DNA from 4 places in the Kitasatospora sp. NEAU-69 genome. Region 2 is predicted to be linked to each of the others. Evidence: riboswitches for the same ligand, from Rfam matches in the RefSeq annotation. Region 2 holds a riboswitch; each other region holds the start of a gene.
The links. A riboswitch is a leader RNA that binds a small molecule or an ion and turns the genes downstream of it on or off. The one in region 2 is predicted to bind cyclic di-AMP.
Positions count from the first base shown of each region.

Region 1: linked by a shared signal. The riboswitch ahead of AC060L_RS07845 (glycoside hydrolase family 16 protein) and the one ahead of AC060L_RS26240 (transglycosylase family protein) in region 2 are both predicted to bind cyclic di-AMP.
Region 3: linked by a shared signal. The riboswitch ahead of AC060L_RS35800 (C40 family peptidase) and the one ahead of AC060L_RS26240 (transglycosylase family protein) in region 2 are both predicted to bind cyclic di-AMP.
Region 4: linked by a shared signal. The riboswitch ahead of AC060L_RS34035 (M23 family metallopeptidase) and the one ahead of AC060L_RS26240 (transglycosylase family protein) in region 2 are both predicted to bind cyclic di-AMP.

Region 1 is NZ_JBWXUE010000005.1:92,958-96,436, reverse strand. It holds gene AC060L_RS07850 (phosphotriesterase family protein) at 1-807, shown strand, start outside; gene AC060L_RS07845 (glycoside hydrolase family 16 protein) at 872-2,116, opposite strand; cyclic di-AMP (ydaO/yuaA leader) riboswitch at 2,120-2,294, opposite strand; gene AC060L_RS07840 (MFS transporter) at 2,470-3,479, opposite strand, start outside.
Region 2 is NZ_JBWXUE010000024.1:126,698-130,176, forward strand. It holds gene AC060L_RS26230 (SDR family NAD(P)-dependent oxidoreductase) at 1-266, opposite strand, end outside; gene AC060L_RS26235 (cytochrome P450 family protein) at 415-1,662, shown strand; cyclic di-AMP (ydaO/yuaA leader) riboswitch at 1,943-2,092, shown strand; gene AC060L_RS26240 (transglycosylase family protein) at 2,098-3,018, shown strand; gene eno (phosphopyruvate hydratase) at 3,288-3,479, shown strand, end outside.
Region 3 is NZ_JBWXUE010000056.1:25,159-28,637, reverse strand. It holds gene AC060L_RS35810 (NYN domain-containing protein) at 1-230, shown strand, start outside; gene AC060L_RS35805 (C40 family peptidase) at 461-1,489, shown strand; cyclic di-AMP (ydaO/yuaA leader) riboswitch at 1,754-1,905, shown strand; gene AC060L_RS35800 (C40 family peptidase) at 1,909-3,084, shown strand; gene AC060L_RS35795 (C40 family peptidase) at 3,473-3,479, shown strand, end outside.
Region 4 is NZ_JBWXUE010000046.1:35,226-38,704, reverse strand. It holds gene AC060L_RS34040 (hypothetical protein) at 1-740, shown strand, start outside; gene AC060L_RS34035 (M23 family metallopeptidase) at 730-1,644, opposite strand; cyclic di-AMP (ydaO/yuaA leader) riboswitch at 1,656-1,816, opposite strand; gene AC060L_RS34030 (alpha/beta fold hydrolase) at 2,102-2,926, shown strand; gene AC060L_RS34025 (TetR/AcrR family transcriptional regulator) at 2,926-3,479, shown strand, end outside.

The DNA of each region.
Region 1 (3,479 bases), on a different contig from region 2:
GGGGACGCCGGGCGGGACGCGCACGGGGCGAACGCCGCGCTGCTGCCCGAGATCTCCCGCCGCAGCGGTGTGCACATCGTCAGCGGCACGGCCAGCTACCGGGAGGGATTCAGCCCCGCCTGGGTGCGGGACGCCTCCGTCGCGGAGCTCGCCGCGCGCTTCGTGGCCGACGCCACCACCGGCATCGGCGACACCGGGATACGCGCCGGCTTGCTCGGTGAACTCCCCACCGGGCTCGGCGAAGTGACCGACCACGAGCGGAAGGGCCTGCGCGCGGCGGCCCGCGCCCACCACACGACCGGCCTGGCCGTGAGCACCCACACCACCCACGGGACGATGGCCCTCGAACAGACCGACCTGCTCCGGCAGGAGGGGGTGGACCCCCAGCGGGTGGTCATCGGGCACATGGACAACCATCCCGAACTCGACTACGTCCGCCGCGTGCTGGACCGCGGCGTCACCATCGCCTTCGACTCGGTCGGCAAGGAGAACTGGGATCTGCGGCTGCCACCGGCGCCGGAGCCGTTGCCGGACGGGCAGTACACCAAGCAGGCGCTGCGCCAGTCCGACGGCACCAGGGCCGACCGGATCGCCCGGCTCGTCGCGGAGGGCCACGCCGAGCGCATCCTGCTCTCGCAGGACCTCACCGGCGGCCAGGCCTACCTGAACCCCACGACACACGGGCGGTGGGGCTACACCTATCTGACCGCCGTCTTCGTCACGATGCTCGCCGAGCGCGGTGTCACCGAGGCGCAGCTGCACACGATGCTGCACACGAACCCCGCCCGCCTGCTCACCCTCGACTAGACGGGCCGGCGCCCTGCGCCGTCCCGTCCGGAGCGCATCCGGACGAGACGGCGCGGGGGTGTGACTAGCCCGCCTGCCAGTACTTGATCGACGAGATGCTCACGTCCGCGGAGGAGCCGACGCTCGGCGCGGTGCCGCTGGTGTCGGTCTCCGACTGGAGCACCAGGTGCATCGGGGTCGACGGGACTCGCGAGGTCGAGTGGCCGATGACCTGGCCGTCCAACGAGAAGGTCAGGCTCCCCGGCTGCCAGTCGATCGTCGTGGTGTGCCAGGCGCCGGCCTCGGGGACGCTGGTGGAGTACGCGTCCTGGTCGGATCCGGCGGTGGCGTCCTCGCGGTGCATGAACGCCGCGATGTTGCCGTTGAGCGGGCCCTCGGGGAAGTCGATCTCACCGTTCTGCGGCCAGATCCCGCTGTCCGGCCAGAGCAGCCAGGCGGTCTTGTAGCCGGCGGCGGAGGTGGCCTTCCAGGTCACCTGGAACGTGCCGTACTGCACGCCGCCGTCCGACCCGACCGCGCCGGGCAGCTTGGGCACCGGCGCGCCGACCCAGGTGCCCGAGCTGTCACGGTTGAGGTGGACGTTCAGCTGGCCGTTGGCGATCGACATCGTCTTGGCCGGGCTGTAGGTGCCGTTCTTCGAGGTGTCCTGCCAGCCGTCCGGGTAGGCCCACCACTTCGAGTCCACGTTGGCGGGCAGGCCGGTGCAGTGGCTGTTCTGGATCGGGCCGTTCGCCGAGCAGCCGGTCCAGCTGCCGAGCGGCACGTTCTCCCCGCTGAAGTCGTCGGACCAGGTGGGGGCGGTGCCGGAGGCCACCGCGGTCGGAGTCGCAGGCGCCGTCGGAGTCGGGGCAGACGGTGTGGCGGTCGGCGTCGGCGTCGGCGTGGACGCCGCACCCGACGCACCCGTGACGGTCAGTGTCTGCGCCGGCAGGTTGTGCCACTTGCCGGCGGAGTCCTGCCAGAAGCCGAACTCGCTGTACGTCCCGGCCGGCAGCGTCCGGGTGCCCGTGGTGATCGAGATCCCGCTCGGGCAGATCCGGGCGTTGCTCGCCGACCCGGGGAAGTCGAGGTTGTCGCCGGCCGCGTCGCGGACGCCCACGCCGAGCGTCCGGGCGGTGAAGCAGCTTGCGGAGTGCACGGTCAGCGAGGCCGACGTTGCGGTCCCGGCGGCCATCGCGGCCGGGGCGAGTCGGTCCTGCACGACACGCGGGGTGGCGGCTTCGGCGTTGCCGAAGACGGTGACGGCGAGCGCGCCGGCCGTGGCAACGGCCGTCGCACCCACCCGAAGGGTTGTGGCAGAGATGCGCATGGAGGTTTTCCTCGGCAACGCCTGCGAGGTGAGCTGTCGGATTCGGGCCGTGAGGTAGCCCGGCCGCCGGTGGAAGCGGCTTCACCCCTAGCCTTGCACGTCCGCCGAAAAGGCCTGCGGAGTGCTGAGGCGACTTACCTGGGTCCCCCGCTCCCGTCCGTGTCGGTTCTTGATCGACCGCCGACGGGTGGACGGGATTCGGCGTCCCGACGGCGGCGCCCGCACCTGGCGGACGACGACAGCAGGCTAGGCACCGGGCACGAACGACACAAGCGAGCAGCCCTTCCTGTCACACACCTCACACCTCATGCCTCCCATCGCTCACACGGCCCGCACCGTTCACGGCACCGGCATCACGCCTCGGCGCGCTCCGGGAACCGCTGCCGGATCGGCGTGCAGAGCGCGACCGCCACCACCACCGCCAGCAGCACCGCCGCCCCGAGCAGCGGCCCGCGCGCGCCGTAGCGCCCGACCAGCGCGGTCAGCACCGCCGCGCCGAGCGGCGCGAGGGCGCCGTGCGCGGTCCAGAACGCGGCGGTGACCCGCCCCAGCAGGTGACCGGGCGTGACCTGCTGCCGCAACGACATCGAGCAGAGCCGGGCCACCGCCATGCCGAAGCCGTACCCGAAGGCCGCACCCGCCGCCAGCGTGATCCGCCCGGTCAGCGCGAGCAGCAGCACGGCGGCACCGCCGAACGCGGTGGCGATGAGCCAACACGGGCCGAAGCCCCAGCGGCGGCGCAGCGCGGGGGTGACCAGGGCCGCGGCGCAGGTGCCGAGGCCGCCCAGCGCGAGGACGAGGCCGACCGTGCGCTCGCTCTGCCCGAGACCGTGCCGCACCTGGTAGATGAACACGTCGGTCATGCCGAGGTCGAGCAGGCTGACCACGGCCAGCGCGACGGTCAGCGCGCGCAGCACGGGGTGGCCCCAGAGGAAGCCCAGGCCCGCGGTGAAGTCGGCCCGCAGCCGCGCACCCGGGCTGAGCTCCTCGGCGGACGTCGCAGCGCCGGAAGCCGTCACCTCGGACGTCACGGCCTCGGACGCCGCCTGCTCGACGGGGCGCAGCCGGATCACCGCCATCCCGAGCAGCGAGACCCCGAAACTCGCCGCGTTGATCCCGATCGCGGCCGTCGGACCGAACAGCCCGGCCACCACACCGGCGAGCGCGGGCCCGACGATGTAGGCGAGCGCACCGGTCGACTGCAACTTGCCGTTGGCCGCGGTGATCCGGTCGGGGCCCACCAGGTTCGGCACGACGGTGACGTACGTGATCCGGAAGAGCAGGTCGAAGACCGAGGCCAGCGCCATCACCACGTACAGCAGCCAGATTTGCGGACTGACGGCCCAGCAGATCGGGATCGCGC
Region 2 (3,479 bases):
ACGCAGAACAGGTCGATCGCGCCGAGGTGCTTCTCGGCGGTGGAGACCAGGGCGGCGATGTCGCTGGGGAGGTGGATGTCGGAGCTGACGCCGATCACCGGGCAGCCGGGCTTGTCCAGCTCGGCGGCCAGGTCCTCGGCGGCCCCCGGGTGCGGGTCGGCGATCAGCAGACCCGCGGCTCCCGCGGCGGCGAACCGGTGGGCCGGTCCGGCCCCGTCGCCGCCGCTGAGTACCGCGATGACCACCACTGCCCCGGCTACTCGCATGGCCTGCTCCTCCCTTGGGGGCGACACCGCACTGTCCCGCCCGCCTTTGGCGTATCGGAGGATCGTAGGCGCCTCCTGACCCTCCGCAACAGGGATTACCCGCCAGGTGACCAGACTCACTCCTCCTCGCAGGGGATAACGTCGAGCCATGCCGGACCAGCCCGATACCCCCATGCCGCCCCTGTTCACCTGGGACTTCGCAGCCGACCCCTACCCGGCGTACGCCTGGCTGCGCGAGTACGCCCCCGTGCACCGGACGACCCTGCCGAGCGGCGTCGAGGCGTGGCTGGTGACCCGCTACGCCGACGCCCGGCAGGCGCTCGCCGACAGCCGGCTCTCCAAGAACCCGGCGCACCACAGCGAGCAGGCGCACCGCACCGGGCGGGTCGGCATCCCGGGGGAGCGGCAGGCGGACCTGATGACGCACCTGCTGAACATCGACCCGCCGGACCATACCCGGCTGCGCCGGCTGGTCTCCAAGGCGTTCACGCCGCGCCGGGTCGCCGAGTTCGAGCCCCGGGTGCAGCAGCTCACCGACCGGCTGATCGACTCCTTCGCGGCGCGCGGCACGGCCGACCTGATCCACGAGTTCGCGTTCCCGCTGCCGATCTACGCGATCTGTGACCTGCTCGGCGTGCCACCGGAGGACCAGGACGACTTCCGGGACTGGGCCGGGATGATGATCCGACACGGCGGGGGCCCGCGCGGCGGTGTGGCCCGCGCGGTCAAGCGGATGCGGACGTACCTCGCGGAGCTGATCCACCGCAAGCGGGCCGATCCGGGCGACGACCTGATCTCGGGTCTGATCCGGGCCAGCGACCACGGCGAGCACCTCAGCGAGAACGAGGCCGCCGCGATGGCGTTCATCCTTCTCTTCGCGGGTTTCGAGACCACGGTCAACCTGATCGGCAACGGCATGTACGCGCTGCTGCGCAACCCCGGCCAGCGTGAGCTGCTCCAGGACTCGCTGCGCCGCGGCGAGAGCGGCCTGTTGGCCACCGGGGTGGAGGAACTGCTGCGCTACGACGGTCCGGTGGAGCTCGCCACCTGGCGGTTCGCGACCGCGCCGCTGTCCATCGGCGGCGTCCGGATCCCGGTCGGCGACCCGGTGTTGGTGGTGCTCGCGGCGGCCGACCGCGACCCGGACCGGTTCGCCGCGGAGAACACCCTCGACCTGGCCCGGCAGGACAACCCGCACCTCGGCTTCGGGCACGGCATCCACTACTGCATCGGCGCCCCGCTGGCCAGGTTGGAGGGCCAGCGCGCGATCGCCACCCTGCTGACCCGGCTGCCGGATCTCCAGCTGGCGGCCGAGCCCGCCGACTTGCGCTGGCGCGGCGGTCTGATCATGCGTGGCCTGCGGGAACTCCCGGTCGGCTTCACGCCGGAGGGCTGACGAAGCGTCCGCACATTGCGTGGCGGAAACCGCGGAGGAACTGATTCCGGATCACCGTTCGACCATCCGACGGCGTGTCGAATCACCGCAGGTGAGGGCGGTTTGAATGGGCATCAACCCGGACAAACCTGATCTGTTGGTAGGCGATCCACGACCGTCTGTAATTCTCGTGTGATGTATGCGATATGAGCTTGTGATTGGTCAGGCAATCTGCCTACCCTCCCTGGAGTTCGCAGCTGCGAACCCCGCGCGCGGTACGCCGAGTCCTGCCCTCCGCGTCGTCGGGACACCGACCAACCCTTGGGCAGGGGCGGGGGACCCAGGATTTTCTGCCGTTCCCCACGGCTAGGGGTGAAGCCGCCCTCCGGCGGCCGGGCCACCTCCCGGTCCGAACCCGACAGCTCACCTCGCAGGCGTGCGGAGAGGGACACCTTCATGCTGTTCACCGGTAACGGTCGTCACCGTCGTCGCACCCAGGCCGAGAAGGCCATCGCCGTCGCCGGCGTGGCCGGAGTGGGCCTGGCCCTGCCGCTGCTCACCGCCACCGGCGCGCACGCCGCCCCCGCCTCGACCTGGGACAAGGTCGCCGACTGCGAGAGCACCGGCAACTGGAGCATCAACACCGGCAACGGGTTCTACGGCGGGCTGCAGTTCACCTCCTCGACCTGGGCTGCGTACGGCGGCACCCAGTACGCCCCGCAGGCCAACCAGGCCACCCGGGCGCAGCAGATCTCCGTCGCCGAGAAGGTGCTGGCCGATCAGGGCCCGGGCGCCTGGCCGGTCTGCTCGGGCGAGGCGGGCCTGACCCGCGGCGGCGGTGCCCCGGCCATCGACACCAGCACGCCGGCCGCCCAGCCGCAGGCCCAGACCAGGAGTCAGCCGCAGGCCCCGGCGCAGCCGTCCACGCAGCCGACCGTCCAGTCGCAGCGGACGCAGCCGCAGACGCAGCCCGCCGCCCCGCAGTCCGCTGCGCCGAGCTTCCCCGGCAAGGCCGGCTGGGACGGCGACAGCAAGGTCTTCTGGTACCAGAAGGACGGTGGCTGGTACTGGACCAGCCACCAGAGCGTGTACAACCAGTTCGCCGCCGCCCCGGCGCAGGCCCCTGCGGCCGCTCCGGTCCAGCAGGCTCCGGCGCACCCGGTCCAGCAGGCCCCGGCGCAGCAGCCCCAGGCGCCCGCCGCCGCGCCGAGCGCCACCGGCCACGACTACACCGTCCAGGCCGGCGACACGCTCTCGCACATCGCCCAGTCCCAGCACTTCACCGGCGGCTGGCAGGAGCTGTACCAGGCCAACCACTCGACCGTCGGCGGCGACCCGAACCTGATCGTCCCGGGCCAGGTGCTGCACCTCGGCTGACGCCGTGGCAGCGCGCTCTGCCGGGCCGTCGGGTCGTCGGGCCGGGTCCACCGGGCGCGCCCGGAAAGCCAGTTCGTGCGGGGTCGCCCCAGGTGGCCCCGCACGGGCATTCAGGTGAACTACCGGCAGGTAGTCGAGCCACACGGTGAGACGGCAGCCGGGCCCGAGTGGTCCGACCGGCCGGTGCGGTTAGGCTCTGGTCGTAACGACTCCGTTCCTCGTCCCAGGACCGCTGTCCACAAGGACCGCTTCCGCATAGGAGATGCCTCGTGCCGTCCATTGATGTCGTCGTCGCCCGCGAGATCCTCGACTCCCGCGGCAACCCCACGGTCGAGGTCGAGGTCGGCCTCGACGACGGCAGCACCGGCCGTGCCGCCGTGCCGTCCGGTGCCTCCACCGGTGCCTTCGAGGCGCTGGAGCTGCGCGACGGTGACAAGAACCGCTACGGCGGCAAGGGCGTC
Region 3 (3,479 bases), on a different contig from region 2:
AGGACCTGGACGTCCCGGTGATCATGGCGCCACCGCGCGGGGTGCGGGTGCGGTTCAGCCGCACCGGGCAGACCGCCGACGAGCTGATCCGCCAGCTGGTCCGGGCCGAGCCGCAGGGGCGCCCGGTGGTGGTGGTCTCGGCGGACCGGGAGGTCGCGGACGGCGTGCGGAAGGCCGGCGCGCGCCCCGTTTCTTCGATTCTGCTGCTGAACCGGCTCTCCCGGACCTGATCGGGGCTCAGCCGGGCGGTAGCGTTCAACCGCAGACGCGGGTGCTGCCCAGCCCGGTTATCGGCAGGTCATCGCGCCGTGTGGGGATCGTGAAGGCCACTGCTCCGAACGTAGTTCGTCGCTGCGAAGGAGTAGCGCGAACATGTGATCTTCACTAGGGTCTGGCGTCAAACCTATTTTTCTGGTTACTCATCCGATCGGGTGAGGCCAGTAGAAGAAGGAGCAGTCCCGTGGCGACCCACCGCCGTTCCAAGCAGCCGAGCCGCGTGCGGGTCACCGTGCTCACCGCCGCTGCGGCGACTGCCGTTGCCCTCTCCGCGCAGACCGGGGCGTGGGCCGATCCCAAGCCGTCCACGGAGGACGTCAAGGCCCAGATCGACGCGCTGAACAACCAGCAGGAAGTCGCCTCCGAGAAGTACGACGGCATCAAGGAGCACGGCGACCAGATGCGCGCGCAGGCCGCGCAGCTGCAGGACGAGGTGGCGCGGACCCAGGACCAGGTCACCCAGCTGCAGTCCGGCCTCGCCGCGGTGGCCGGTGAGCAGTACCGCAACGGGGGCATCGACCCGTCGGTCCAGATGATGCTCAGCTCCAACCCGAAGACCTACCTGGACCAGGCCTCCAGCATGGATCTGGCCACCTCCACCCAGACCGACCAGCTCAAGTCGCTCCAGGCGGAGCAGCGCAAGCTGGACCAGGAGAAGAAGGAAGCCGGCGACGCGCTGGCCGAGCTGGACCGCTCCACCAAGGAGCTGAACGACGCCAAGACGGACGTGCAGAACAAGCTCGCGGCCGCGCAGAAGCTGCTCAACTCGCTGAGCGCCGCGGACCGCGCCGCGCTCCAGGCGGACGACCGCGCCTCGCGCAGCAGCAGCCGGGTGGACCTCAGCGCGCTGCCGCCGGCCTCCGGCTACGCCGGCGCCGCGGTGGCCGCCGCGCTCAGCAAGCTGGGCCACGCCTACGTCTGGGGCGCCTCCGGCTCCACCTACTTCGACTGCTCGGGGCTGACCCAGTGGGCGTACGGGCAGGCCGGCGTCTCGCTGCCGCGCACGACGTACGAGCAGGTCGACGTCGGCACCCGGGTGCCGAGCCTGGCGCAGGCCCAGCCCGGCGACCTGATCTTCTACGGCGGCGACCTGCACCACGTCTCCATGTACATCGGCAACGGCCAGGCGGTGCACGCCCCGCACACCGGCGACGTGGTCCGGATCGCGGACGCCGCCTCGATCGGTTCGATCAACCAGATCCGCCGCCCCTGACTGACGGCACTGACTGACGGGACGCCAGGGGCCGATGTGACCTGGGACACCCGTCCGTGCGCGACATGATCACCAGTCAGTGATCCACATAGCACGCAGAGTCAAAGTTAGCCGTTTTTTCTGACAAGGATTTGAACGGATCACAGATCTGTTACTAGGGTCAGGGACCGTACCACCGCGACCTTGGTCGCCCGACCCGGGCGGCGGCGGTGGTTCGCGCCGAGTTCGGAAAGCAGCACGGACAGTTGACTGTCCGGTGGGGAGCCCGCAGGGGCGCTGTGGACCGGAGCCGGGGAACCACGTTTCCCTCGGGGTGAATCGGCGCCAGAGTCGGCCTGACGGTCGGTGAGGCGTCGTAGGGCAGCTTCCAGCCCGAACCCGTCAGCTCACCCGGTAGGCGGTCGAAGGAAGAAGGATTCGTGGCGTCCCATCGTCGTCCCAAGCCCGTCGGTCGTACCCGCGCGTCGATCCTGACCGCCGCTGCCGCGACCGCCGTCGCCATCTCCGCGCAGAGCGCCGCGCACGCCGACCCGGCCCCGACCATCGACTCGGTCAAGACCCAGGTCGACCAGCTGAACGCGCAGGCCGACCAGGCCACCCAGCAGTACGACGGCGCGCAGGAGAAGCAGCAGACCCTGCAGAAGCAGGTCAGTGACCTGCAGGACCAGGTGGCGCGGCAGCAGGACCAGGTGACGAACCTGCAGACCGGGCTCTCCCAGGTGGCCGCCAACCAGTACGCCAACGACGGCATATCGCCGACCGTGCAGATGATGCTGACCACCCGCCCGGACAGCTTCCTGTCCCAGGCGAGTTCGCTCAATCAGCTGAACAGCACGCAGTCCGAGACGCTGAAGGAACTGCAGACCGAGCAGCGCAAGCTCGACCAGGACAAGGCCGAGGCGCAGAGCAAGCTCGCCGACCTGGACGCCACCACCCAGCAGCTCAAGACCGCCAAGGAGCAGGTCCAGAGCAAGCTGCAGGCGGCGCAGACCCTGCTCAACACGCTGACCGAGCAGCAGCGTCAGCAGATCGCCGCCGCCGAGGCGAAGGCCGCCGCCGACGCGCAGGCCGCCGCCCAGAAGGCCGCCGCCGACGCCCAGGCGGCCGCGGCCGCCAAGGCCGCCGCCGACTCGCAGGCCGCCGCCTCGCGCAGCACCACCCGCAGCGACCTGAGCGCCCCGTCCTCCGCCCCCTCCACCGCCGCCAGCGCGCCCGCCGCGCCGAGCGGTGGCGGCAGCAACTCGGCGGCCTCCGCCGCGATCGCCGCCGCCGTCAGCAAGCTGGGCACGCCGTACTCCTGGGGGGCGAGCGGCCCGAACAGCTTCGACTGCTCCGGCCTCATGCAGTGGGCGTACGCGCAGGCCGGCATCTCGCTGCCGCGCACCTCGCAGGAGCAGGCATCGGCCGGCACCAACATCGGCACCAACCTCGCCAACGCGCAGCCCGGCGACCTGCTCATCTTCTTCGGCAACGAGGGCCACGTCGGCATGTACGTCGGTGGCGGTCAGATGATCCACGCCCCGCACGAGGGCGCCGTGGTCAGGTACGAGTCCGCCTCGGTCATCACGCCGCTCGTGGCGATCGTGCGCCCCTGACACCTGGGGCCTGTCCGGGCGATCTTGCCGGGCGCGCGACGCCGGGCATCCCGCCTGGACGCACCGGCGAATCATCCAAGTACGGCCCAGTACGAGGACGATCCGCCGGCACGCCCAGCCGGGCGCCCAACGCCGCGCGCTGATCCGACAAGATCGCCCGGACAGGCCCCAGGCACCACGCCAACGGCCCGGCCCGGCTCCCTTCTTGGGGGCCGGGCCGCTGTCGTTCGGGCCCGGCTCGGCGCAAGTGCCCCGCGCTGGTGTCCGATTGGGGATCAAATATTCGTATTGGCCATGGTTTGGACTCCCTTGCCGGGACTCGCTAACGTCTGCGCTCGGACTTCCGTTCACCGACCTTGGCCTCCCCGCCGATTGGAGCCGTCAGCCCATGGCGA
Region 4 (3,479 bases), on a different contig from region 2:
CCAAGCGGCACCAGCGCCTGCACGAGGAGGCGCTGTGGCAGGGCGAGCTGCTCGCCGGGCTGCTGCGCCAGCCGCACCTGGTGACCTGGCCGCGGCTCTACACGCTGCTGCTGCGCGAGGCCGGCGTGGACACCGCCGACCTGGACGCCGTGCGGGACTGGCTGGACGCGTTCCGCGAGCTGGACGAGCCGGCCCGGATCGACGCGTTCACCGCGCTGGAGTCGCTCGACCAGCCGGAGGGCGTGGCCGGCTGGACGGACGGCGTGCTGCTCTCGATCGGCATGGCCACCGACGGCGCGCGGCTGCTGATCGAGAACCGGCTGATGCAGCGCAGCTACCGCAACCTGGCCGGCCTCAACGCGCTCGGCCTGCCGATGCCCGCCGAACTCTCCGGCGACTTCACCGACTTCGAGGCGGCGGTGCAGGCCGAGGCGCTGCGACTGCTCGGCGACTGGACGGTGCCCGGGCTGCCCGGGCTGCTGCTGACCGAGTACCCGGACCTCGCGCCCGAGCCGGGCGCGGCCGAGGTGGACGGCTACATCGTGCAGCGGGGCCTGGTCGAGCTGCCGGACATCGGCGCGATCGGCGCCGACTGGCCCGCCGAGGGTGACTGGCCTGCCGAGAGTGACTGGCCCGCCGAGGGCGACCCGGCCGCCGCCGACGGATCAGCGGCGGCCGACTGGACGCAGGAGGAGACGACCCAGGACGGATCGACCGAGGACGGGCCCGTTACGGGTTGACCCCGTGCTGCTGGAGCCAGACCAGCGGATCGACGGGGGCGCCGCCACCGGGCCGCACCTCCAGGTGCAGGTGCGGGCCCACGGCGCCGCCGTCCGCGCGCCGGCCGGGTGAGTTGCCGGTCTCGCCGACCTTGCCGAGCACCGTCCCCGGACCCACCGGGCCGGTCGTGACGGCGATCGAGGAGAGGTGGCAGTACCAGAGCTCGGTGCCGTCGGGCAGCGTCTGGATCACCCGGTAGCCGTACGCCCCCGACCAGCCGGCCGAGCTGACGGCGCCGGTGGTGACGGCGGTGACCGGGGCGCCGGTCGGAGCGGCGAAGTCGAGGCCGGTGTGCAGCTGCGCCCAGTGCGAGCCGGTCTGGCCGTACTGCGCGGTCAGCACGTACTTGGCGACCGGCAGCTCGGCGGCCACCGCGGCCGGCGCGGTCGGCTCGGCCGCGACGGACGGCGTGGCCGGGCCGGGCTGCGCGACGGCGGCGGCAGCGGCGAGCGCCTGCGCCTCGGCCTGCACGGCGCGCTTGGCCGCGGCCTCGTGGGCGGCCTCCAGACGGGCCGCCTCCTCGGCGGCGGTGCGGCGGCTGTCGGCCTGCTGCTGGATGCGGGCGGCGAGCGCGAGGCCCGGGTCGGCGCTGTCCGGCGAGGCGGTGGCCGCGTGTGCGGCGGCCGTGTCCGGGGCTGAGTGTGCGGGGACGGAGAGCGCGGGGGCCGGAGCGGCGGGGGCGGCCGCGGCGGCGGTGGCGGCGGAGAGGCCGGTCGCGCTGAGCGCGGCCGTCATCGCGGCGACCCCGAGCGCGGGGGCGCCGGCGCGGGCCTGCCGGGGCACCTTGTGCCGGGCGGTCTCATCCCCGTCGGGGGCGTGGTCCAGCAACTGGGTACGACTCTCCGGGGAGTGCGTCAACGCCACGGGGGCGCGCTCCTTTCCTTCCCTCGCGCCTACCGGGTTAGCTGACGGGTTCGGAGAGGAAGGTCCCCTACGGTCGGGCCGGAGCCGTTCCGATTCACCCCAAGGAACGGTGGTTCCCCGGCTCCGGGACCGCGCCGTGGGGGCGGGTCCGTGGATTAGGCGACGGCGCACGGTGCCGTTCGGGTACGGCGTTGCCGACCGCGCTGCGTTATCAAACGTTAATCCCAGAAGCCCCTGATTCCAAGCCGATCTCCAGGCATTGTCACCCACTTCCATGGTGATTTGACGGGTTTGTACCTGATGCGGCATCAGGTCATCACATTCTGTGACTACGTCACCTCGAACGCCACATGAACGCCGCCTGATGCGGCACTTGACGGCTATGGCTATTAGCCATAGCTTTGTGATGTCGGCAGGCGCCGGCGGCACGGCCGACAGGCCAAGGAGGCCCGCTCAGATGAACAGCACCCTCGCCCCGCAGACCCGTTACCTGGAGCTCGCCGGCGGCACCCTCGCCTACGACGACAGCGAAGGCACCGGCACCCCGGTCGTCCTGCTCCCCGGCATGCTCGACTCCCGCCGCAGCTACCGGCACCTGCGTCCGCTGCTGCTCGCCGCCGGCCACCGGGTGATCACCATGGACCTGCGCGGCTTCGGCGAGTCCTCGATCGCCTGGGACGACTACAGCCCCGCCTCGGCGGCCACCGACGCCCTCGCGCTGCTGGACCACCTCGGCATCGAGCGCGCCGTCCTGGTCGGCAGCTCGTACACCGGCGCCAGCGTGGTCAAGGCCGCCACCACCGCCCCCGCGAAGGTGGCCGGGATCGTGCTGATCGACGCGTTCGTCGAGAGCCCGAAGCCGAACCCGGTGATGGGCGCCGTCGCCAAGGGGATCGGCGAGCTGATCCCGTACTTCCCCTCGCTCTGGGGCATGTACCTGAACAAGATGGCCTACCCGTCCGGCGGCCCGGCCGACCGCGCCGAGTACAACGCGGGCCTGGTCGCCGCGCTGCGGACGCCGGGCCGGCGGCCCGCCGTCAAGGCCCAGGTCCGCGGTGACTCGGCGCCGGTCGGCTGGACCGAGGGCGTGCGCTGCCCGGCGCTGGTGCTGATGGGCGCCAAGGACCCCGACTTCACCGACCCGTCGGCGGTGGCCGACCGTCAGGTGGCCGCGCTGAACGGCCGTAAGGTGATGATCGACGGGGCCGGGCACTACCCGATGGCGGAGTTCGCGCAGGCCACCGCCGATGCCCTGCTCCCCTTCCTCGCCGAGGTGGCCTGATGCCCCGAGTCGGACTGACCCCCGATGGCGTGGTCGACCACGCGCTCGCACTGATCGATCAGGAAGGCCCGGAGGCGCTGTCCCTGTCCGGCGTGGCGCTGCGGGCCGGCGTGGCCGCCCCCTCGCTCTACAAGCACGTGCCCGGCGGGCTCACCGCACTGCGCCGGCTGGTCGCGATCCGGGTGACCGGCGAGCTGGCCGCCCGGCTGCACGAGGCGACCGCAGGGCTGCGCGGGGACGCCGCGGTGGACGCCCTGCTGCGGGCGTACCACGGGTACGCGACCGAGCACCCGCGTCGCTACGCCGCGCTGCCGCAGGCGCCGTCGGCCGCCGACCGGGAGCTGATCGAGGCGAGCACCGAGCTGGTCGGCACGATCATCGGGGTGCTGCACGACTACGGGATCGAGGAGTCCGAGGCGATCCACGCGGCCCGGACGGTGCGCGCGCTCTCGCACGGGTTCGCCTCGCTCGCGATCGGCGGCGCGTTCCAGCTCGCCGAGCAGACGGCGGTCACCCAGGACCGGCTGATCGCGGTGCTGACCAGCGGACTGCG